Regions from separate parts of the Gottfriedia sp. OAE603 genome, predicted to be linked through region 3. Evidence: riboswitches for the same ligand, from Rfam matches in the RefSeq annotation. Region 3 holds a riboswitch; each other region holds the start of a gene.
The links. Region 3 has a riboswitch for lysine ahead of ABID96_RS12850 (amino acid permease). Riboswitches for the same ligand answer to the same signal wherever they lie in the genome.
Positions count from the first base shown of each region.

Region 1: another riboswitch for lysine. It lies ahead of ABID96_RS16255 (aspartate kinase); the one in region 3 lies ahead of ABID96_RS12850 (amino acid permease).
Region 2: another riboswitch for lysine. It lies ahead of lysA (diaminopimelate decarboxylase); the one in region 3 lies ahead of ABID96_RS12850 (amino acid permease).

Region 1 is NZ_JBEUNN010000001.1:3,172,210-3,180,436, forward strand. It holds partial or broken gene sdhB (succinate dehydrogenase iron-sulfur subunit) at 1-558, opposite strand, end outside; gene sdhA (succinate dehydrogenase flavoprotein subunit) at 566-2,332, opposite strand; gene ABID96_RS16240 (succinate dehydrogenase cytochrome b558 subunit) at 2,345-2,980, opposite strand; gene ABID96_RS16245 (YslB family protein) at 3,284-3,730, shown strand; gene ABID96_RS16250 (DUF4083 family protein) at 3,761-3,961, opposite strand; gene ABID96_RS16255 (aspartate kinase) at 4,086-5,327, opposite strand; lysine riboswitch at 5,440-5,613, opposite strand; gene uvrC (excinuclease ABC subunit UvrC) at 5,746-7,518, opposite strand; gene ABID96_RS16265 (hypothetical protein) at 7,700-7,870, shown strand; gene ABID96_RS16270 (P-loop nucleotide/nucleoside kinase family protein) at 8,206-8,227, opposite strand, start outside.
Region 2 is NZ_JBEUNN010000001.1:3,911,091-3,919,317, forward strand. It holds gene mscL (large conductance mechanosensitive channel protein MscL) at 1-95, shown strand, start outside; gene ABID96_RS19660 (C40 family peptidase) at 178-1,308, opposite strand; gene lysA (diaminopimelate decarboxylase) at 1,468-2,790, opposite strand; lysine riboswitch at 2,928-3,101, opposite strand; gene ABID96_RS19670 (cation diffusion facilitator family transporter) at 3,416-4,291, shown strand; gene ABID96_RS19675 (VC0807 family protein) at 4,344-4,994, opposite strand; gene ABID96_RS19680 (DoxX family protein) at 5,219-5,605, opposite strand; gene ABID96_RS19685 (TVP38/TMEM64 family protein) at 5,781-6,440, shown strand; gene ABID96_RS19690 (magnetosome magnetite crystal formation protein family) at 6,554-6,862, shown strand; gene ABID96_RS19695 (TVP38/TMEM64 family protein) at 7,205-8,089, opposite strand.
Region 3 is NZ_JBEUNN010000001.1:2,524,619-2,532,845, reverse strand. It holds gene ABID96_RS12870 (MDR family MFS transporter) at 1-404, shown strand, start outside; gene ABID96_RS12865 (RrF2 family transcriptional regulator) at 757-1,179, shown strand; gene ABID96_RS12860 (nitroreductase family protein) at 1,296-2,003, shown strand; gene pdxK (pyridoxine/pyridoxal/pyridoxamine kinase) at 2,069-2,884, opposite strand; lysine riboswitch at 3,118-3,295, shown strand; gene ABID96_RS12850 (amino acid permease) at 3,494-4,942, shown strand; gene ABID96_RS12845 (MBL fold metallo-hydrolase) at 5,110-5,808, shown strand; gene ABID96_RS12840 (TetR/AcrR family transcriptional regulator) at 5,809-6,366, shown strand; gene ABID96_RS12835 (zinc-dependent alcohol dehydrogenase family protein) at 6,495-7,496, shown strand; gene ABID96_RS12830 (carbon-nitrogen hydrolase family protein) at 7,652-8,227, shown strand, end outside.

The DNA of each region.
Region 1 (8,227 bases), 650 kb from region 3:
AATAAACGAACTTGTGAAAGTGGTGCTGGTCCAATAAAGTTAGATTTACTATTAACGTTTGGACAAGCTTCTAAACAAACGCCACAAGTCATACATTTTGATAACTCATATGCCCATTGACGTTTCTTTTCTGGCATTCTTGGTCCTGGTCCTAAATCATGTGTTCCATCAATCGGAATCCAAGCTTTAACACGTTTTAAAGAGTCAAACATACGGCTACGGTCAACTTGTAAGTCACGTACTACTGGGAACGTGCTCATTGGCTCAAGGCGAATTGGTTGCTCTAATTGGTCAACTAACGCTGTACATGACTGGCGTGGTTTCCCCATTGATAACCATCGAACATGCACCACATACTTCCTCAAGACAGTTCATGTCCCAAGTGATCGCTGTAGTATCTTGACCTTTAGCATTTTTAGGGTTTTTACGAATTTCCATTAAAGCCGAGATTACGTTCATATTCGGACGATAAGGGATGTGAAAAGTTTCTTCATAAGGTGTTGAATTTGGTGAATCTTGACGCTTTACAATAAATGTAATCGTCTTTTCAGCTGTCATTGTCCCATTATGCATTTTGTTTATCCCCTTTCTTCTTAGAATAGTCACGTTTTCTTGGTTGGATTAATGAAGTATCAACTTCTTCATAATGGAAAATCGGTGTTTTTAACTTTTCATCGAATTTTGCCATAGTTGTTTTTAAGAATTCTTCATCGTTACGTTCTGGGAATTCTGGTTTATAGTGTGCTCCACGACTTTCATTTCGGTGGTAAGCACCTAATGTAATAACACGTGATAAGTGAAGCATGTTCTCAAGTTGACGTGTAAACGTAGCACCTTGATTACTCCATTTAGCAGTATCATTAATGTTGATATTTTGATAACGCTCAAGAAGCTCTTGAATTTTATCATCAGTTTTTAAGAGTCTATCATTGAATCGAACTACTGTAACATTATCAGTCATCCATTCTCCAAGCTCTTTATGAAGTAGGTATGCATTCTCAGTTCCATCCATAGAAAGGATACGATTCATTTTTTCATTTTCTTCAGCAACATTACGATCAAATACTGAAGAAGAAACATCATCAGCAGATTTAGCCAAACCATTTACATATCTAACTGCATTTGGTCCAGCAACCATCCCACCGTAAATTGCTGATAATAGTGAGTTAGCACCTAAACGGTTTGCACCGTGCATTGAATAATCACACTCACCTGCAGCAAATAATCCTGGAATAGTAGTCATTTGATCATAATCAACCCATAAGCCACCCATTGAATAGTGAACCGCAGGGAAAATTTTCATTGGAACCTTTTTCGGATCATCACCAGTAAATTTCTCATAAATCTCAATGATTCCACCAAGTTTAATATCTAGCTCTTTTGGATCCTTATGAGAAAGATCTAGGTACACCATGTTTTCTCCATTGATACCAAGTTTTTGGTCAACGCATACAGAGAAAATTTCACGTGTAGCAATATCCCTTGGTACAAGGTTTCCATATGCAGGATATTTCTCTTCTAGGAAATACCATGGCTTTCCATCTTTATATGTCCAAACTCGTCCACCTTCACCACGAGCACTTTCACTCATTAAGCGGTTTTTGTCATCACCTGGGATGGCAGTAGGGTGGATTTGAATAAATTCACCATTAGAGTATGTTGCACCTTGACGGTAAACTGCTGCTGCTGCTGAACCTGTATTGATAATTGAGTTTGTTGATTTACCAAAGATAATTCCAGGTCCACCTGTAGCCATAATAACTGCGTCAGCAGGAAAGCTTACAATTTCCATTGATGATAAGTTTTGTCCTACGATACCACGACAAACGCCTTCATCGTCAACGATTACTCTTAAAAATTCCCAACCTTCAAACTTTTGAACAAGACCTTCTGATTCATAGCGACGAACTTGCTCATCTAATGCGTACAACAATTGTTGGCCAGTTGTTGCACCAGCAAATGCTGTACGGTGATGCTGAGTTCCACCAAAACGACGGAAATCTAACAGTCCTTCTGGCGTACGGTTAAACATTACACCCATACGGTCCATCATGTGGATAATTCCAGGTGCTGCTTCTGCCATTGCTTGAACTGGTGGTTGGTTTGCTAAGAAATCTCCACCATAAATTGTATCATCAAAGTGCTCCCATGGAGAGTCACCTTCACCTTTTGTATTAACTGCACCATTAATTCCACCTTGTGCACATACTGAATGTGAACGTTTAACAGGAACTAATGAGAATAAATCAACTTTTGTACCAGCTTCAGCGGCTTTAATAGTAGCCATTAATCCAGCTAATCCACCGCCAACTATAATTACTTTTCCACTCATGTCTCTCTCTCCTTACATGTTTGCTAGCTGCGGATCAATGAATGCAAAAATCGCACGTAATCCAACGATTGATAGAGCAACGAAAATTCCTAAAGTAACATATGTCGAAATACGTTGCGATTTAGGTGTGACAGTAATTCCCCAAGAAATGAAGAATGACCATAATCCATTAGCAAAGTGGAAAATAGTTGAAATAACACCTACAATATAGAACGCGATCATGAATTTTGAGCTAAAAATATCAGCCATCATATCATAATTTACATCTGCACCTAATTGAGCCGCAATACGAGTTTGCCACACATGCCAAGTTATAAAGATTAAAGTAATAACTCCAGAAATACGTTGGAATAAGTATAACCAGTTTCGTAAATAACCATAATTTTTCACATTGCTAGTGCCTGTAAAAGCAATGTATAGTCCATAAATCGCATGGTATAAGATCGGTAATAAGATAATAAAAATTTCTAATAAATAGCGGAATGGTAAATTCGCCATAAATTCAGCAGCTTTGTTAAATGATTCTGCTCCCTTTGTTGCAAAATGATTGACAACTAAGTGCTGCATTAAGAATATTCCTACTGGAATTACTCCTAACAATGAATGAAGTTTTCTAAGGAAAAACTCCTGGCCATTCTTGTTGCTCATGTAAAACCCTGCCCCCTTTAGTTTGTGAACATGAAAATAAAATTACCTGCTTCTATTATTCTAGAAAAATAGAAAATAATGTAATTTCCATAAAAATCTAAATTTTTATGAGATTTATCTAAAGTTCATTTTACTCCTGTTAATATTACAGGTCAAGAAAACGCGTACATTTTTCTTTACTGAAAAAACTTCTCAATAATATTGGTAAATCTACAAATATTAAGGCTTTCAATTATTGTTTTTATTATTGTTTATTGTATATAATAAAAACATGTTTTTAAGGAAAGGGAGAGCTATTCGACCATGATGAACGGCAATGATATTTTAAAAACACCAGGGAATATTTCTGGTTTTGGCTACGAACTCTTACGAAATGATTTACTTTCAGAATTACTAGGTAAAGAGCAACATGATATATTATATTGGGCGGGAAAAATGATTGCTAGAAAATATCCATTAGCAACATTTGAAGAAATCATCGGATTTTTTGAATCAGCTGGTTGGGGAACTTTAACGGTTGTAGATGAAAAAAAACAAGAAGTTCATTTTGTTTTAACTTCTGAACTAGTTACATACAGAAATCAACATAAAAAAGATGTATCTTATCAATTAGAGGCAGGCTTTTTGGCAATGCAAATCCAACAACAAATTGATGTAATTGCAGAAACATACGAAGAGCAAAGTAAACGTTCTGATAAAGTAAAATTCCAAGTAAAATGGGATCTAAAAGATCCAGTTATAAAAAAATAAAAATAAGCCTGTTCATCTAATTGATCAGGCTTATTTCATATTTTCTTTATCACTTTTCTTTATTAGTTCATCTAATTTACGATTCATTTCATCTAGTTGTTTATTTTTCTTAACACCTTTAATAATGTAATTCATGAGAAATAAACTAATAAAAACGAATAATAGAATGAGAAGGATTAATAATATTAATTGAAAGACAATATCTCCATAAGCAATCCCTGCATTTATCAAATGAAAACCTCCATTATCAATTACTACTTCTATTATATGGTAATATTTCGCTAAAATGTTAAAAACCCCTTTAATCATCAAGTTCCTATTGAAAGGAAATTTGTGACTAAAGGGGTTTTGATTATTATCCTTCTACAACTACTTCTTCTTGAACGCGATCTAACTCATACCCTTTGTGCAGAGCATGAACCGCATTTTGTAATTGCGACTTTGGAATTACTGTTGATACTTTAATTTCAGACGTGCTTACCATTTTAACTGGGATACTAGCTTCTGCTAAAAATTTAAACATATTTGCAGCAACGCCAGGATTTGAAACCATTCCACTTCCAACAATCGAAACTTTCGCAAGCTCGCTTTCAAAATCAAATGAAACATATCCTAAATATTCTTTTTTAGATTCAAGAATTGTGATTGTTTCTAACATATTTTCTGATTTAATAGAGAATGAAAGATTGACTAAATTATCTGAAGTCACACTTTGAATAATAATGTCTACGTCAATTCCCTCTGTTGCCAGTATCGTAAAGATATTCGGTAAAAGATCGACTTGATTATGTAAACCATTTAAAGTCATTCTTGTGACATTTGATTCAAAAGCGATTCCTCTTACGACTGATTGTTGTTCCATTTGATTTTCCTCCCCAATAAACGTACCTATTTCATCATGTTGACTTGATCTTACTTGTATAACTAATCCATAATTTTTTGCAAATTCTACAGCCCTTGGGTGTAGAACAGCTGCACCTAAAGCAGCTAGTTCTAGCATTTCGTCATATGATACATGACTTAATTTAGTTGCTTCTGGCTCAATTCTTGGATCCGTTGTATAAACACCTAAAACATCCGTATAAATGTCACATCGTTCAGCTTGTAATGCTGCGGCTAACGCTACCGCTGTAGTATCAGAACCACCACGACCTAATGTTGTAATTTCATCTTCATTACTTAAGCCCTGGAAACCAGCGACGATTACAATAAATCCTTCATTTATCAATTGTTGAATTCTATCAGTTTGAATTGTTTCAATACGAGCATTTCCATGAATCGATTCTGTTTGGATTCCTGCTTGCCAACCAGTTAATGAGATTGCCTTAAATCCTTTAGCCTGTATTGCCATTGCTAATAAAGATATTGAGACTTGCTCACCAGTTGTTAAAAGCATATCCATTTCACGCTTACTATTTTGTGGACTAATTTGCTGTGCAAGATTAACTAGTTCATCAGTATGATGTCCCATTGCTGAAACAACAGTAACAACACTGTTACCTTCTTTATACGCTTTTGTTACTGTATCAGCAACATGCTGTATACGCTCAATTGAACCGACTGAAGTCCCTCCAAATTTTTGAACAATTATTCCCATTTTTACTCATCCTCACCTATTTTTCATAAAAAAGAATACAAAAAAGCGCGTGAAGCAATGTTCACGCGCCTAATTTACAAAAATTGTAATAAAATAGACAAATCATCAACATCTCTTCAATAGCTCCCCGCATTTAGTATGCGACAGTACTACACCTATTAAATGCAGTCCCAACGAAAAGAATTGTGGATTCATTTCATTTCGGCAAAACTTCCTTTCAGCTGTCCATAACAACGCCACACGTCTATGACAGCATACTTTTAAGTTTTGCACCTCTATTACGAGAGAAAATATTATATTTTTAACTTAATATAAATTATTTTGAAAATAGTGTCAAGGAATTTTTCTCCTCATACCGTGAACATTGACGTTATGCTCCTAGAAGCTATTTACAAAAAATAAGACGAAAAATGCTCTATTACTTTCTAAAGTGCTGATAAATTTCTTCCGCTACATTTTTTGGGATTTTTGCTTGGATCAGTTCTTCTATTGTTGCCTCTTTGATTTTTTTTACAGAACCGAAATGTTTTAATAATGCTTTCTTTCTAGTACCACCAACTCCGGTAATACCATCTAATGCGGACTGAACCATCGATTTACTGTGAAGTTGACGATAAAATTCAATTGCAAAACGATGAACTTCATCTTGAATTCTTTGTAATAAAAAGAATTCTTGACTCTGTCTGCCTAATTGAACAATTTGAGGTGGCTGTCCTATTATTAACTCAGATGTACGATGTTTTTCATCTTTTATTAATCCAGCTGTTGGAATATACAACCCTAGCTCATTTTGTAATACATCTTCAACTGCTGATAAGTGACCTTTTCCTCCATCAACAATAATTAGATTGGGAAGAGGAAGGTTTTCTTTCAGAGCTCTTGAATATCTTCTTCTAACCACTTCACGCATTGAATCATAATCATCAGGTCCAACTACGGTTTTAATTTTATATTTTCTATAATCCTTTTTAGAAGGCTTGCCATCAATAAAAACAATCATAGCAGAAACTGGATTGGTACCTTGAATATTAGAATTATCAAATGCTTCGATTCGATAAGGAGTTTCAATATTTAATATTTCTCCAAGCTTTTCGATTGCTTTAATTGTTCTCTCTTCATCTCTTTCAATCAACTTGAATTTTTCTTGTAAGCCGATTTTTGCATTTTTATTTGCTAGAACGACTAATTCTTTTTTCTGTCCTCTTTTAGGTTGGAGAACAGGAACATTTAATAACTCTTTTAAGAGATCAATATCTACTTTATCTGGTACAAAAATTTCTTTTGGCTTTATGTTATGTGTTTTCTCATAAAATTGGCCAACAAAAGATAAAAATGCCTCTTCAGGTTCGTCATAAATTGGAAAATATGATACATCCCTTTCAATCAATTTTCCTCTACGGACAAAGAATACTTGTACACACATCCAGCCTTTATCCACGGCATAACCAAATACATCACGATCAACTAGATCACTGCTCATCATCTTCTGTTTTTCCATCGTTGCTTCAATAGAGACAATTTGATCTCGAAACTCTTTCGCTCGTTCAAAATCCAATTGTTCTGATGCAGCCAACATCTTCGCTTCGAGCTCTTTTCGGATTTGATCTTCTCCACCGTTTAAAAATCGAATAATTTCATTTACAATTTCTTGATTTTGTTCATCAGTTACATCTTTAACACAAGGTGCAAGACATTGCCCAATATGATAATACAAACAAACTTTATCCGGTAATGTAGAACATTTTCGAAGTGGATACAAACGGTCTAATAATTTTTTTGTTTCATTCGCCGCATTTACATTTGGAAAAGGACCAAAATATTTCCCCTTATCTTTTTTTACATTACGTGTAATTAGTAAACGAGGATGCTTTTCAGCCGTTATTTTAATGAAGGGATATGTTTTATCATCCTTCAACATGATGTTATATTTCGGATCATACTTTTTGATAAGATTCATCTCTAAAATTAGAGCTTCCATATTGGAAGATGTAACGATATATTCGAAATCGGTAATTTCTTGAACTAATCGATACGTTTTTCCATCATGAGAACCTGTAAAATATGATCTAACCCTATTTTTTAGAATTTTTGCTTTCCCTACATAAATGATAGTTCCCTGAACATCCTTCATTAAATAACAACCTGGTTGATCAGGTAAAAGCGCTAATTTTTCTTTTAAATGTTTGTCCAATGTCTTACCCCCTTTCGTGGAGTTGTACACTTTATTATAATCTGCAAAGTCATAAACTGAAAATAATTAAATTAGATAATTGATTTATATATATTAATGATCTGAATTATTATTTTAAGCAAAAATTAAGTTTCACTCCTTACTATACTCTTATAAATTTTAAATTTTAGAGGAGAAAAATATGAAAAAAATAAGAATTGTTCATTTTGGGTTAGGAGTAATTGTTTCAGTATTTTTGTTAACTAAATCAGTTACAGGAATCGTATTATATTTTAACAAGGGGCACGAAGAACCAAAATTTTCGATGCAACCCGGTTTAAATTCAACAAATCAAAATTATTGGTTTAATTAGTGGAATTGGTTTATTCATTTTAACTAGTACAGGACTAGCATAATCATGGATAATAAGGAATACAAAGCGCAAGACTAAAAAGAAAAAGCAAAAAGTATCAATGGCAGTTTAAAAAGAAAAACCTATGATTTCCCATAACGGGTTCTATTATAGGGGACAAAAATTAAAAACCCTTTAAAATCTCATATGTTTTAACATTAAAAACAGTTGGTATTTCACCTAAAGAGAAATGAATAACATAGCAAATAAAAACGCAGAGGTTTTAGCATCCTCTGCGTTTTTATAATTTAATGACCTGTTCTTACTGGGTCTATAACGCTGTGTTGAACTCCTTATTATTCTTTTCCACTAAGCTCT
Region 2 (8,227 bases), 1.4 Mb from region 3:
AACCACCAGTACCTACAAAAGAAGAACAACTTTTAATTGAAATTCGCGACTTGTTACAAGAACAAGTAAAAAATCAAAAAGGCATGGACTCATGAAATATCTGAGTCATGCCTTTTATTCTTATTCATAATAAAAAACCTCGTACCATATTTAATATAATACGAGGTTAATAATTTATTAGAATCGGCCATATCCTAAGAAGTGTGAACGTACCCAGCTGCTACTTAAGCTGATTGTACCAATACCTTTACTTCCAGCATGAACCATTTTGTTACCACCAATATAAATACCCATATGAGAAGGGCCATTAATATAAGTGTTTTCTAAGAATACTAGATCTCCTGGTTGTGGAGAACTAATCTTTGTAGCCATATTCCAGTATGATTTTACGTTAGCACGTGAGAAACCATAACCATTATGCGAATATACATACCAAATAAATCCACTGCAATCGAATCCACTTGGAGACGTTCCACCAAATACATAAGGAACACCTTGGTATTGCATTGCAAAGTCTACAATTGCATTACCTGAAGCAATTGGTCCTTCATTTTCTGATGGGCCAGCATTGCCTGAAGCACTAGAGTTAGAGTCATCGCTATCATTCGATAGTTCAGCTAATTCAAGTGATTGTTGTTCTAACTGTCTTACTCTTACATCTTCTTTTGCATCTTGCAATTCTTTAACCGCAAGTTTTAATCTATATTCTGCAGATCTTAATGATTTTTCTTTTGCTGCTTGTGATTTAGATAAATCGCTTTCTTGAGCTACAAGGTCTTCTTTTGCTTTAACAAGAGATTCTTTTTTCTCGTTCACAAGTTGTTTTTCTTTTTCCACTTCAGCTTGTTCTGATTCTTGTTCTTTAATGATATCTTGGTCTGCTTCAAAAAGCGTTGTAATTGAATTTAAACGATTAAAGAAATCAACAATACCGTCAGAGTTGAATAGAACATCAGTTACTAAATTTACTTTTGGTTGCTTTTGCATCGCAACAAGACGATCTTCTAGCATTTCGTTACGCTTCTCGATACGGTCTTGTAAATATGTAATTCTAGCATTTTTATCTTGAATGATTTTTTGAGTCTCAGAGATTTCTTCTTTTTTAGATTGTATTTTTGCTTTAGTGTCTTTAATCTTTTGATCTATCTTTTTAACATCATTACTTAATTTTTTGAATTGTGATTGGAATTTATCTACTTCAGCTTGCTTTTTTTCTACTTTCGTTTCGGCATTTACCGAAGCATTCGGCGCTAAAGATACTAAAAATGTACCTGCAATAGCCAGCACTGTAAGTTTTCTTTTAAACATTTCAGCGTGTCTCCTCTCGCTTATCTACTAGGTATTTATATCATAGATTTGCGAAGGGAGTCGCTTTTGTTACAATATTGTAATATAAATGATAAATATGTCTTAATCTGTCGATAAACAAACATGCAATAGTTAAGAAACCGTAATAAAACTCTTCTATTATCTAATAGAAGAGTTTTCAATGTAAATCATGTCATTTTTAATTAAGTCTTTATACGTTTCACGTTGTACTACTACTCTAGATACACCGTCTTTTACAAATACTACTGCCGGACGACGAATACGATTATAATTATTAGCCATTGAATATCCGTATGCACCCGTACATGATACTGCTAATAAGTCATTACTCTCAACAACTGGTAATTCACAATCCCAAATTAACATATCTCCACTTTCACAACATTTACCTGCAATTGATACGACCTCTTTATTCTCATCATTTGCGCGATTAGCAAGCATTGCTTCATACTTTGATCCATAAAGTGCTGGGCGGATATTATCAGTCATTCCCCCATCAACAGAAACATATTTTCTTACTGAAGGTAGGTTTTTTGTTGCTCCAATCGTATAAAGAGTTGTTCCTGCTTCACCAACGATGCTACGACCAGGCTCTAACCATAATTCAGGAACTGGATACGATAATTCTTCACATTGTTGTTTAATAATAGAAGTAATTTGATCAATATGCTCAACGATTGATAACGGTTCGTCCTCAGAAGTATAACGAATCCCAAATCCGCCACCTACGTTTAATATTTCAGCTGTATAGTCTAATTCATTTTTTAGTGCATTTAAAAAGTTCATTAATATTTTAATTGCGTGAACAAACCCATCTGGTTCAAAAATTTGCGAGCCGATATGAGAATGTATACCTAACAGTTTTAAATTTGGTGAATCTAACGAAATGGCAACTGCTTCATTTGCCTGACCTGACGTGATATCAAAACCAAACTTTGAATCTTCTTGTCCTGTCATGACATATTCATGAGTGTGTGCTTCTACTCCAGGTGTTACACGTAATAAGATTGATACATATACTCCACGATTTTCGGCGATTGCTTGTAATACTTCTAACTCAAAGAAATTATCGACTACGAAACAACCAATTTTCGCATCTAAAGCTTCTTCAATTTCTTCTATTGATTTATTATTCCCATGAAAGTGAATTTTCTCAGGTGGAAATCCTGCTTGTATCGCTGTATATAGTTCGCCACTTGATACTACATCTAAACAAAACCCTTCTCTTTCAATTAAGCGGGCTTGTTCAATACAAAGGAAAGCTTTACTTGCATAAGCAACTTGATATTTTAATCCTGTCTCTTTTAATGCTTCTTGAAATTCTCTACATTTAGACTCAATCAATGCTTCGTCGTATATATATAAGGGTGTCCCATACTGTTCAGCTAGTTGAACTGTACTACAACCTCCGATTTCTAGATGTCCATTATGATCAACTCGACTATTACCATGTAAATACATTAATATTCTCCCTTCATAACTAAACACAAGTTCATTCACCAGAAGCCTTCAATGTATTAGTGTATTAAAAAAGGCACATGAAGGATATGTTCATGTGCCTATCACTTTTAAAATAAAAAGGATATTGCCAATCACATCTCTTCAATAGCTCTTCACAAATACAAGTGACAGTACTACATTTATTAAATGCAGTCCCAGCATTTTAGCGTGTGGCGCTCTAATGCTTCGGCATCGGATCCTTTTTCGTTTAGTCATCAAACCCACAGTTCTCTTAAACGATACTCATATACAATGCAACCTCTACGAATAGATTGTTTATTTATATTAGTCTATGTATAACACAGTCTAAAAATAGATGTCAAACCTTTTTAAAAAATAATCTGTAGTTTCATGTTTTTACTAATCATTTGGTCTACACAAGTTTTTCTTTTCAAAATATTATCTTTACTATAAAATATTAATTACGCGCTAAAAAAAGGTGATTAATATGAACTATCCAACGAATTTTAAAAAACATCATATAAAAAAAACAAGCCACTAACTTCATGTTAGTGGTTTTTCTTTTTTGTTGCCTTAGGACAACACTCTTAGCTTTAGTAGAAAAAATTGGTCAGAGGTGAATAGATTGCATTCAACCAAAATTGCATTACTTTCAATTTGTAGTAATTCTTTTATAGTTTTATTAAAATTAGCAGTTGGAATCATTACTGGTTCTGTAGCAATTATATCGGAGGCAATTCATTCTTTATTAGATTTGGTCGCTTCCGTTATCGCATTCTTCTCAGTAAAAATTTCGAATCGGCCACCTGACAAGGAACATCCTTATGGTCACGGTAAATTTGAAAATATTTCGGGTACTGTTGAAACGCTGCTCATTTTTATTGCTGGAATTTGGATTATCGTTGAATCTGTTGAAAAACTAATCCACCCTTCTCCTATAAAACTTCCTTTTATTGGTGTAATCGTCATGTTGCTCGGAGCATTCATTAATTGGCGAGTTGGGAAAAAAGTTCAAAAAGTAGGAGACGAAACGCATTCTGTCGCAATGCAATCAAATGCATTACATTTATTAACGGACGTCTATTCATCGCTAGGTGTTGCGGCTAGTTTAATATTAGTATCTCTTACAGGTTGGGTCGTACTAGATGCATTAATTGGTATTGGTATTGCTGTATATATAATGAAAGAATCTATCGAGCTTGGAAAGAAATCTTTTACGCCATTATTAGATACGGGGCTCTCTTCAGACGAAATTATACAAATTGAACAAGTTTTATTAAATTTCAAATCGCAATTTATTGAATACCATGATTTAAGAACAAGAAGATCCGGCGCTGAGGAACACATCGACTTTCATCTTGTTTTACCGTCTAGCATGAGCATTGAAGAAGCTCATCTACTTTGCGATAAAATAGAAGATGAGATCAAAAAAGTTCTAATTAATCCCCAAATTTTAATTCATGTCGAACCAGAAAATGAAATGGTTAGAAATGTAAAATAAGAAATAACAAAAAAGGCACATCTTTTTTAGATGTGCTTTTGTGCTTTTTCTATTAAATGATAATTTCATCTTTAGGCTGATGTTCATTTTCTTTAATTTTTTGTGCTCTCATCGTAATCATTGCATAACCGATTGCCATGATAATTCCAAAGATATAGCCACCTACTGTGAAAATGATAGTCCTTGAGTAGTAAGCCTTCGCACCATAGGTTTCAAGCATCCACCATTGTGCTCCAGTAAATATGATATCTTTAACAATCCAAGCTATAAACAAATATTGGAACAACTTGAACAGTGAAGGATGTTTATACAGCTTCTTACTTTCTTCTCTTTCTTGTCCCTGGATTGCGGCAATATCAATCATAAAGTAATATGGCAATGGCTTCTTTATCGCTAAAAGAATGAAGAATACCCCTATTAAGCCAATGTGGTAATACACATTATATAGAAGTAAATTATCTTTTGTACCTGCAATAAGATCCAATGCAGTACTAACACTCATTGTAGAAATAATAAAAATTCCAGTTACATTAAATTGTTTTGTATACCAAAAACGAAATAAAGTATATAAAATCCCAGGAATGGTTGGGACAATCATCGCCCAATAATCTCCAATATACGGCTTTAAAAGTTTATAACCTACTAGTGGGAGTACTAAATACAATATTAGATCGTAAATAATCAAATTACTTTCTTTTTTCATTTTTATAACCTCATTTTTCCATATTCTACTTTTGTAGTATTAGCGTTTTATTTATTTAAATTTGATTATAGCAAAAAATTCAAATGCAAACACTTTAGCTACAATCTTCATAAATGATAAGTTCTTTAAAGGTTATGATAATCCTTCTTCAATAGTTATTTGTGGTAGTTAACTTAAAACAAAAAAGAGAACATCCAAATATCATGAATGTTCTCTCCTATTTATCAAAATAAAGTGAAAGAGCCAGGTCCTGTTAATAGTAAACCAACTGATGTAGCAATAATGAGTAGATTATATTCAATACCATTGGCAGTAATCCAAAAACCATTTTTTAAGTGGACTTTTAAAATGGCAACTAACATAACCAGTATGATTAACCATGCACCAACTGTCGTGTACAAGCCTGCTGCAACAAGTAAGCCTCCTATTAGTTCCGCTGCTCCTGATAAAAATGCAAAAAATCCACCAGGTTTCACACCAATTGACTCTAACCATTGACCGGTTCCTTTAATTCCGTAGCCACCAAACCATCCGAATAATTTCTGAACGCCATGACCTGCCAATATAATTCCTAAAAAAAGTCGAATAACCAATAAGCCCTCATCTAGCATAGCTACACCTCAATCCCTTTAATTTGAGATATCTATTGCTCATTAAATAAATATTCTAAATTCGAGATAATTATGTTATTTATTGATAATTTCAAAAAACAATCAGTTTTCGCACTTTTTAAGAATAGAATACATTAACACTTCGTTTTCACATAAACCAAAGGAGAGCTTAATCATGAAAAAAGTCGTTCCAATCATTGTAATTAGTTCTTGGTTTATTTTGTTAATACTAGCTGTTCATTTTAATTTGTTCCAATTATCATTAAATGATATTAAACATTTTATTGAAGACTCCACAATTAACCCAATGATTTTATTTGTAGGTATTTTTTGCGCTCGAATTTTTTTATTCATCCCTAGTACAATGCTCATTGTCACAGGGAGTTTATTTTTTAATCCTATTGAAACAATCATCCTTTCAATGATTGGTATGTTCATAACTGAAACTATTATTTATGGTATCAGTAGAAGTATATTAAGTAATCATATTCAACACTATATGGTAACAAAATATCCAAAACTCAATAACGAGATTATTTCAAACGGTAAGAAATACTTATTTATTACTGTTGCAACCCCTTTAGCTCCCACAGATGGAGCTTGCTTTATTGCTGCATCAACCAAAATGCCATATTTTTCATATATCACAACCGTATTAGCTGGAACGATCCCAATCGTAACGCTATATACACTTTACGGTAACTTTCTAATAGCTGCACCATGGGTAACATTATGTATCTCAGCTCCAATCGTAATCATCTTAATTGTTTATATCTCCATTCGAAAAAAACAGAAAAACGAGCTTCACTATACTTCCGAAAACGAAAATGTATAAATTCAACTTTTATTATTAAATCATTTTAATTTTTTATTAATAAATCAATCATTCTCCAATCATATTTGTTCTATAATAAGTAAGTAGCATTCATTTTAATTTGGAGGTTTCTGATGGAAACAAATAAAATATTATCTTCACTATGTTATTTCAGTGTTTTTTTCGCACCATTCTTACTCCCAATCATTGTTTATTTCGTATCTAAAGATGCATTTGTTAAAACACATGCGAAACGATCATTATTTTCGCACTTTCTTCCATTTATCACGTTTGTAATCTTTTTTGTGCTATCATTCTTATCATTTAATTCGATTGAAACTACGTATGGATGGGTTATTTTTGCATTTGTGATTGTATTCATTATTAACTTTGTAGTATTTATTTGGAATATCATTCAAGGTATTAAAGTATTAGTTCATTAATTTTGAAATGGATATGTAATGAAAAAGATACACCATATTAGTGGTGTATCTTTTTCATTTATATTTTTAGCTACCTTACCCTGATAAAAATTCACGTGAGAGTAATATGTAATCAGGGTCTCCTGTAAACAAACACTTTCTGAAAAAGACTGCTTGTTTTGCAGAAAATCCGCTATGTTAAGAAGGATTTATTTTGTTATTTGCTCTATTCTTAAATTTTTAAAAACGAAAAAAAGATAGGCCAGAAGTTAATTCCAATCTATCTTTTTACTACTTTTTCTTTTTCTACATTATTTCTCAGGAAATTTCCTAATTCGACATGGAAACCTACAATATTATGCATTAGTCTCCTTGTGAAGTCATATATACTTCTTCTGAGTTGGACTTCTTCTTCAACAATTTTTTTATGAAAATGGAAAGTAAGAAGATAAAGGTTACAATGATTGAACTAGCTATTACTAATTGCGTTGGTGATAATGAAAATAATTTAGCTAAATATACAGAGTATGCAAGTAGCGATGAAGTTACTAATTTTGCTAACATTGCAATAAAGATAAATCTTTTAAAAGATACTTTACTAATGCCTGCCCCTACACAAATAATCTCATCTGGTAAGATCGGAATAATAAACATTAGTGTCAGTATAATCGTTTCATTTTTTGAAACATATTCCTGATAGCTTTTTAAGTGCTTCTCTTTTATTAGTTTTGAGACTAATTTTAATCCACCTATTCTTGCAATGAAATACATGACAATAATACCTAAAACTGAACCTAAAAATCCAAATATAGCTCCCTCGAACGAACCTAATACTGCACTTCCAGCAGGTAATGTTACTGCTTCAGGTAATGGTAATATAATTGGTTGTAAAAAGCATATACTGAAAAATAATAATTTCGCAGTTGATTTATGATCTATTAGTATTTGCTCAATTCCATACATATCTGCAAATACTAAAAACTTGGTTATATAGTAAATTAAAATAACAATTACAATACATAAAAGTACGACTGATAAAGCAATTTTTGTTAATTTTAATAGCTTAGTATTGTTTGATAATACTAGATACGCATCAAGGAAACAGATCCCGATAATTGTTAGCGTAAAAATTACTTTATATACGGTTACTATTGTAGGTAAAAAGTTAAATAATAAGTAAATAGCTAGTGAAGCTATAACGATGTGTATGAATAGTTCTTTCATTATATTTATATTGTTGTTCCGCAAATTTATTCAATCCCTCCTCAACTGTATCATTCTTTGTATGATGCCATTAATGTTGTCAGTATAGTTGTTATAATATATTATAGAGTGTATTTAACAGGTTGAAATGAACCTTAGCATGAATTTTTGTAAGACTTAAGT
Region 3 (8,227 bases):
GTGTATCATTCTCAGTTTTAGGTATGGCAGCTATGCACCATTTTGATAATGAAAACCGTGGTTCAGCAAGCTCTACGAACTCATTCCTTCGTGCATTAGGAATGACTGTTGGTATTACAGTATTTGGTGTTATTCAAAGAAATGTCTTTTCTGATAAAATTTCAAGTGCACTCGGGAATAGTGGTGCGCCTCAAAATTTAGATATCAATCAAGCGTTAACACCTGAGGCAAGTAAAATGATTCCTGCTCCGGTTTTAGATAAAATATCAGAAGTGTTTGCTACTTCTATCGCTCATACTTTCTTATGGACTTTAATTCCAGTTGGTTTAGCGATGATCTCAATTTTCTTAATGGGGAATGAAAAATTATCGAATAAAGAGTTACCACAAAGTAATGCATCATAAGAAAGGAGGCTATTTATTGGCCTTCTTTTTTTTATTTTTTGGCTCTGTTAATATTAATTGTTGATTTTAGCTAAATACATTAAGAGTTTATAAAGAGAAAAGCCGGTTCGAGAGTAATTGGAATGGAAGGTGCGATGACTCCTATGGGAATGCGGGAAACTTGAGACCCCGGAGGCTCAAGTCGTCACGCCCCATGGAAAGCGAAGTACCGGAATGGAATTCAACATTCTTTTTTAACAGAGCCTATTTTTTTAATTCATTTCAATTTTAATGCTTGTATTTGCTTTAGCTATCTGAAAGTAGGTTGTCTTTTTTCAAAAATCGTATAGACTAGTATTTGAGGTGAAAGCTTTTGAAAGACAAGGTTTCTAGTACGAAATGGTTTGGACTTGCTCTTCAGTCTTTACTTGTATTGGCAGAGCATGATGGAATTTGTCCAAGTTCTATGATGGCTCAAAAACTTGAAGCACAGTCGACCTTTTTAAGAAAAATTCTTGCCAATTTAGTAAAAGCTGGGATTATTTCAGCAAAAGAAGGGCGAGAGGGTGGTTATTACTTAGCTAGAGATGCAAGTGAAATTTCATTAAAAGATGTTTATGATGCAATGAGGTCTGATCCATATTCACAAGGATTTTTAGATGTGAATAGCCATGAATGCTTCACAGCTTCAACTCGTTCAGCTTTATATAATTTAAAAGATGAAATGGAAAGTTGGCTTGTAGAAGGTCTTGCAAAGAAGACTGTCGCTGATTTACTACCAAAAGAAATTAGATAAATAAAATCGAAACATTGTTTCGGTTTTATTTTTTTTGATAAACTGTAGTTGACTTTTATACAGTTAAAGTTTTATACTGTATCTGTAAATAATACAGTTTTGAAGGAGAGATTTAAATGACAAAAGTATCATCAGATAGAGAAGAGTATTTAAATAAAGTGAATGAAATAGATTTTGGAAATGAGGCTCCTAAACATCTAGATAGTTCTGATTTCTTTACAGTAGCAAAAGAAAGACGTTCAGTACGTCATTATGATCCAAATTTCAAACTAAGTGATGAAGAAGTTCGTGAACTATTAGAAATTGCAGTTCAAGCTCCATCTTCTTCAAACTTACAACCATGGAGATTTTTAGTTATTAATAAACAAGAAACGAAACAAAAATTACTTCCAATTGCTAATAATCAACAACAAATCGTTGATGCTTCAGTTGTTATTGCAGTTTTAGGTGATACAAAAGCATATGTAAATGCCGATCGAATTTATGATGAATTAGTTGAAAAAGGTATGATGACTCAAGAGGTTAAAGATTTTTACGTAGGCTCAATTGTTAAAAATTATGGTAATTTCCCAGAGGAAATCGCAACAAAAGTAGCGATGATTGATGGTGGATTAGTATCAATGCAGCTTATGCTTGCGGCAAAAGCAAAAGGTTTAGATACAGTACCAATGGGTGGCTTTGATCAAGCGAAATTTGTAGAAGCATTTAATGTACCTGAAAACTTCAAACCAGTTATGTTAATCTCTGTTGGTAAGGGAATCAAAGCTGGTTTTGAAAAAGTTCGTTTGACGCTAGACGAAGTTCTTACTTGGGATCAGTTTTAATTTCAAGTAAAGTAAAAAGAGCAGGGTAAAGGGATAGTCCTTAACCTGCTCTTTTCTTTTTTATTTTATTTTTCACCATGTAAACGATATGCCATATGGTTTGTTGGGCCTACATATTCATTTAATCTAAATGAGTGGCGAATTGCTTCAGTAATATACTTTTTAGCAGTATATATCGCTTCTCTAGGTTCTACTCCTTTAGCTAATTCTGCACAGATTGCTGCAGAATATGTACAACCAGCACCATGTGTATAAGTTGTTTTAATTCGGTCAGATTCTAAAAGTTCAATTTTTTCACCGTCAAATAAAACATCAACAGCGTTCTCATGTTGAATTTTGCTTCCACCTTTAACAAGTACGAATTTTGCGCCTAATGCATGAATCTTACGTGCTGCTTCTTCCATTTGTTCAACTGTTTTAATCGGAGCCATATTTGCTAATTGTGCTGCTTCAAATAAATTTGGTGTTACTACAGTTGATAAAGGGACTAATACATCTCTTAATGCATCATTTGTTTCAGGATGTAAAGCTTCGTCATTCCCTTTGCAAATCATTACCGGGTCAACTACTACACGATTTATATTATGTTTTTTTATTGTTTCAGCTGCTAATTCAATAACTTCCACAGATCCAAGCATTCCTGTTTTCATTGCCTGAATGCCTACACCAACAACGATTGTTTCTAATTGCGCTGCAATTGTACTTATATCAATCGGAAATACTTGATGGTGCCAATGATTATGTGGGTCCATTGCAACTAATGTAGTAATTGCACTCATTCCATAGACATTTCTCTCTTGGAATGTTTTTATGTCTGCCTGTAAACCTGCGCCACCACTACTATCTGATCCTGCAAGAGTTAATGCTTTATACACTGTCATATCAAAATTCCTCCTTTGTTCAAATACAATTTTCATTATAGCAAAAAGTACACTAAAAAACAGGAAGTAGCGCAGTTTGTAGATGGTAAACAAGAATCATAAATGGAATGGTAACAAGAATTCTAAAGGATTCTTCAATTGCTTCTGTAGAATTTTGTAGAAAATAATTGACAACTAGATTATTAGATTGGTATAGTGATTTTATAAAATTTAATTAAATATGATCTTTATCTCGTATGGATAGAGGCGCGGTTTTGATGAGTTATTACTTGGAGGTTTATGGAACCAAAGAAAAGTAATGAAAGGCGAAACTGCCGAAGTAACAAAGTTGCCATTCAATTTTGTTGCTGGGCCTATTGCTGAATAAGCGTAGGACTGTCACAAGTTTACTTGTGGAGGGCTATTGAAGAGATGTTGGCTGTTAGACGCATATAAACTGAGTCTTAAACACGTGAACATTCTTCACGTGTTTTTTTTGTGTTTTTTCTAGGAAATTCCAACATTACATAATGTAGGAATTTCTTGAGTAAAATACACAGCAAACAACACTTTTGCGCCCCAAATTCTGCGTAAAGATAGTATTGCAAGAATGAAGAGGAGGCAACAAAGATGGGACAATCAAATCTCCCGCAAAATGAAGGTTCTTTAAAAAGAGGACTTAAAGCAAGACACTTAACGATGATTTCAATTGGTGGCTCTATTGGGACAGGGTTATTTTTAGCAAGTGGCGCTTCAATAAGTGAAGCTGGTCCAGGTGGAGCTTTATTAGCTTATTGCTTAATTGGTATAATGGTGTATTTCTTAATGACAAGTTTAGGGGAAATGGCTACTTATCTTCCTGTATCAGGTTCTTTTAGTACGTATGCATCTCGCTATGTAGATCCAGCATTTGGATTTGCGATGGGTTGGAACTATTGGTATAACTGGGCAATCACATTAGCTTTTGAATTAGTTGCTTCAGCAATGTTAATGAAATATTGGTTCCCAAATTCTCCTGCTGTATTATGGAGTGCCATTTTCTTAGTGATTATTTTAGGTTTAAACCTATTATCAGTTAAAGGCTATGGTGAATCAGAATTTTGGTTTGCTTTAATTAAAGTCGTAACTGTTATTGTCTTTTTGGTAGTTGGTATTGCAATGATTTTTGGTATTTTAGGTGGAGATAGTGTTGGATTTAAAAACTTCACTGCTGGTGGAGCACCGTTCCATAATGGATTTTTAGGTGTGTTATCAATCTTCATCGTTGCTGGATTCTCATTCCAAGGTACAGAGTTGATTGGTGTTGCAGCTGGGGAAACTGAAAATCCAGAGAAAAATGTACCGAAAGCGATTCGACAAATTTTCTGGCGTATCCTTTTATTCTATGTATTAGCAATTTTTGTGATCGGTTTATTAATCCCTTATACTGACCCAGAGTTATTAAGAGGGGACGTTTCAGTAAGTCCATTTACTTTAGTTTTTGAAAAATTAGGTGTAGCTTTTGCAGCTTCTGTAATGAATGCAGTTATTTTAACTTCTGTATTATCAGCAGGGAATAGTGGTACGTATGCCTCTACTCGTATGTTATATACTTTAGCTATTGAAGGAAAAGCGCCAAAATTCTTAACAAAAATTAACAAAAATGGTGTTCCAACAAATGCTTTATATGTAACGCTTGCAGTTGGTTCATTAGCATGCTTAACGTCATTCTTTGGTGAAGGTCAAGTATATACTTGGTTATTAAACTTATCAGGTTTATCAGGATTTATTGCTTGGTTAGGTATTGCGATTTCACATTATCGTTTCCGTAAAGCATATGTTGTTCAAGGAAAAGATTTAAATGATTTACCATATCGTGCAAAATGGTTCCCACTAGGTCCGATTCTAGCATTTTTAGCTTGTTTATTTATCGTACTAGCTCAAAACTATCAAGCGTTCACTGGCAATGTAATTGACTGGCAAGGTGTGCTTGTTTCATACATTGGTATACCAGTATTCTTAATTGTTTGGTTAGGCTATAAATTTAAATATAAAACAAAAGTAGTTGCTTATAATGAAATGGATTTAAGCAGAAAATAAATTGTAACCCTTCCATCTTGGTGGAGGGGTTTTTTGTTTGCGATTAAGCTAGTTTAAGCTTCTATTTTGATTTGATTGGAAATATATTGAAATTAGGTGTTTACAAAAACTAATGGCATTAGTATTATAAAACTAATACCATTAGTTTTTATTTAGGAGGAATTGTGATGAAGGTTACTAAATCTAATTTTCTTTATCAAATCAGTTTTTTACCTAATTTATTCCCTGTAAATTGTTTTTTAGTTGAAGAAGAAAATGAACTTACTTTAATTGATACTGCTTTATCATTCAGTGCGGATAAAATCATTTCTGTTTCGAATGAACTTGGGAAAAAAATTACAAACATTATACTGACTCATGCTCATGGGGATCATATTGGTTCATTAGATCGTTTAAAATCTATGATGCCTGATGTTATTGTATCAATTTCTAAAAGAGATGCGAAATTATTAAAGGGTGATGTTACTTTAGAGCCAAATGAACCTGATTTGCCTATAAGAGGTGGAGTACCTAAAAATATTCAAACCACACCTGATCGATATTTACAAGAAGGTGATACAATTGGGTCATTATTAGCAATTGAAACACCTGGCCATACACCTGGTTCGATGTCGTTTTTAGATCAACGTACAAACGCTGTGATTGCAGGAGATGCATTTACATTAAGAGGTGGTATTGCAATTTCAGGGCAATTAAACCTATTATTTCCATTTCCTGCATGGGCAACGTGGAGCAAAGAGGATGCAATCAAAAGTGCTCGTAAAATAAGTCAATTGAAACCAACATTATTGGCAGTTGGTCATGGATCAATGTTAAAAAATCCACAAGAAGCAATTGATCATGCATTAAATAAAGGAGATTCGTGAATGTCACCTAGAATTGGTTTAAATTTTAATGAATTACTGAAAACCGCTATTCAAATCGTAGACAATGAAGGTTGGGATGTCTTAACGATTAGCTATTTAGCTAAGAAATTAACGATTCAGCCCCCTTCAATTTATAATCATGTGAAAAATTTAGATGAACTGAAAAATAGTATTGCACTTTATGGTATCCAGCAGCTTTATGAGCAGCTTCACTCTTCGATTTGTGATCAATCCAAGGAGGCAATTTTTTCTTTAGCGTTTGCATATATACATTTTGCTCGAAAGCACCCTGGATTATATCAATCAACTCTGTCATCAACTCACACTGTCGGTGATCAATACACTGTAGTTGCAACTCAAATTTTAGAGTTGATTTTTGAAGTTCTCAAACCATATGATGTAAATGAAATTGATCAAATCCATATTGTCAGAGGGCTAAGAAGTATTCTTCATGGATTTGTTTCACTTGAAGATCATGACGGCTTCGGTATAAACATTCCGATAGACGAGAGTATTAGATTTGTATTGAAACATTATATGAAAAATATTGAATCTTAAAATAAGTAAAAGAACCTTTTAAAAATGAAAGGTTTTTTTGTCTTTGTTTTCTGGGTTTCTAATTTATTGAATAAACAAAATATATGTTAAAATATAGAAAAATTCGCTTTGAGAAAGAAGGAGTATACATGAACACAATGGTTATTCATCAGTATGGAAATAGTTCTGAATTTCAAAAAATAGATGTTCCTTACCCGTTTCCTAAAGGAAATCAAGTTCTTGTTAAGATTGCTGCAACTAGTGTGAATCCGATTGATACGAAAATTCGAAAAGGTGTTGTTCAAAACGCATTTCAACCTAATTTTCCAATGATTCTACATAGTGATTTTTCTGGTGAAATTGTAGAAATTGGTGAGACTGTTTCACGTTTTTCAGTTGGAGATCTAGTATACGGGTTTAATGCATCAGGCGGAGCCTTATCAGATTACTTATTAGTCGATGAGTCAATTTTGGCAAAAGCACCTAATAATATACAAATTCAAGATGCTGCTAGCTTACCTTTGACTTCAATTACAGCATGGGAGGCTTTAGTTGATAGAGGGAATATAAAAGCAGGGGACCACATTTTAATTCATGGAGGCACAGGTGGAGTTGGACATGTAGCGATACAAATAGCTAAATCCTTAGGTGCCACTGTTTCTACTACTGTTTCCTCTAATGAAAAAGCAGCATTAGTCAAATCGCTCGGAGCAGATCACGTCATAAACTATAAAGATGAGCCGGTCTTAGCCTACGTTGAGCGTCTGACGAATGGTAAAGGCTTTGATGTTGTTTTTGATACTGTGGGTACTGATAATCTGGATAAATCTTTTCAAGCTGTTAAACCAAAAGGGACGGTTTTAGCGATCGCTGCTCGCTCTACTCATGATTTAACGCCATTTCATAGTAAATCCTTATCATTACATGTTATTTTTATCATGCTCACTCAAAAAACACAGGAAGGGCGTAAAGAACATGGTGCGATTTTACATAAAATAGCTAATCTTGTAGAGTCCGAAAAAGTAAGGCCACTTATAAATCCACAGCGTTTTACATTTGAAGAAATAAGTGCAGCTCATCAATATTTTGAAAACAAAGAAGTTGAATATGGAAAGGTAATTGTTGAAAATCAAAGGTTCAATGCAGAATAAAATATACTTGTTATCCTATAGTAATTAATTATTTATCTTTTCGTAAACTCCGTATGCTATGATAGTTTTAGCATAGGAGTTTTTTGCTCATTTAGTTAAATTATCAAATAAGGTTTATACAATATATATAATTGACATTGGGAAGAGGGGATTGTATGCAATTAAGAGTTTCAGCTGTTCAATATCATCTCCACACAATCAATTCTTTTGAAGAATTTGCAAATCAAGTGGAGCATTATATAAAAACAGCGGAAGAATTTGGTTCGGATTTTATTGTTTTTCCTGAATTTTTTACAACTCAGCTTATGTCGATTGGCAATGACAAAGGTGAAGCATTAACGATTCAAGAATTGCCTAACTTTACTGAGCAATACCGTGCATTATTTATAAAATTTGCTGAGCAATACAAGATGCACATTGTTGCAGGAACTCATGTAATTCGCAAAGGCGATCGATTATACAATGTTGCTCATCTATTTTATCCGGATGGACGAGTTGCAGAACAGGCTAAACTTCACATTACACCAACTGAAGTGAATGAGTGGAACATGAGCCCTGGTGAAACATTTGAAGTATTTGAGACTGAAAAAGGAAAAATTGCGATGTTAACTTGTTATGACATTGAATTTCCAGAAATCGTTCGAATGGCAAAGGCAAAAGGTGCAGATGTAATCTTCTGTCCTTCATGCACTGATGATCGTCATGGCTTTCATCGAGTTCGTTACACAAGT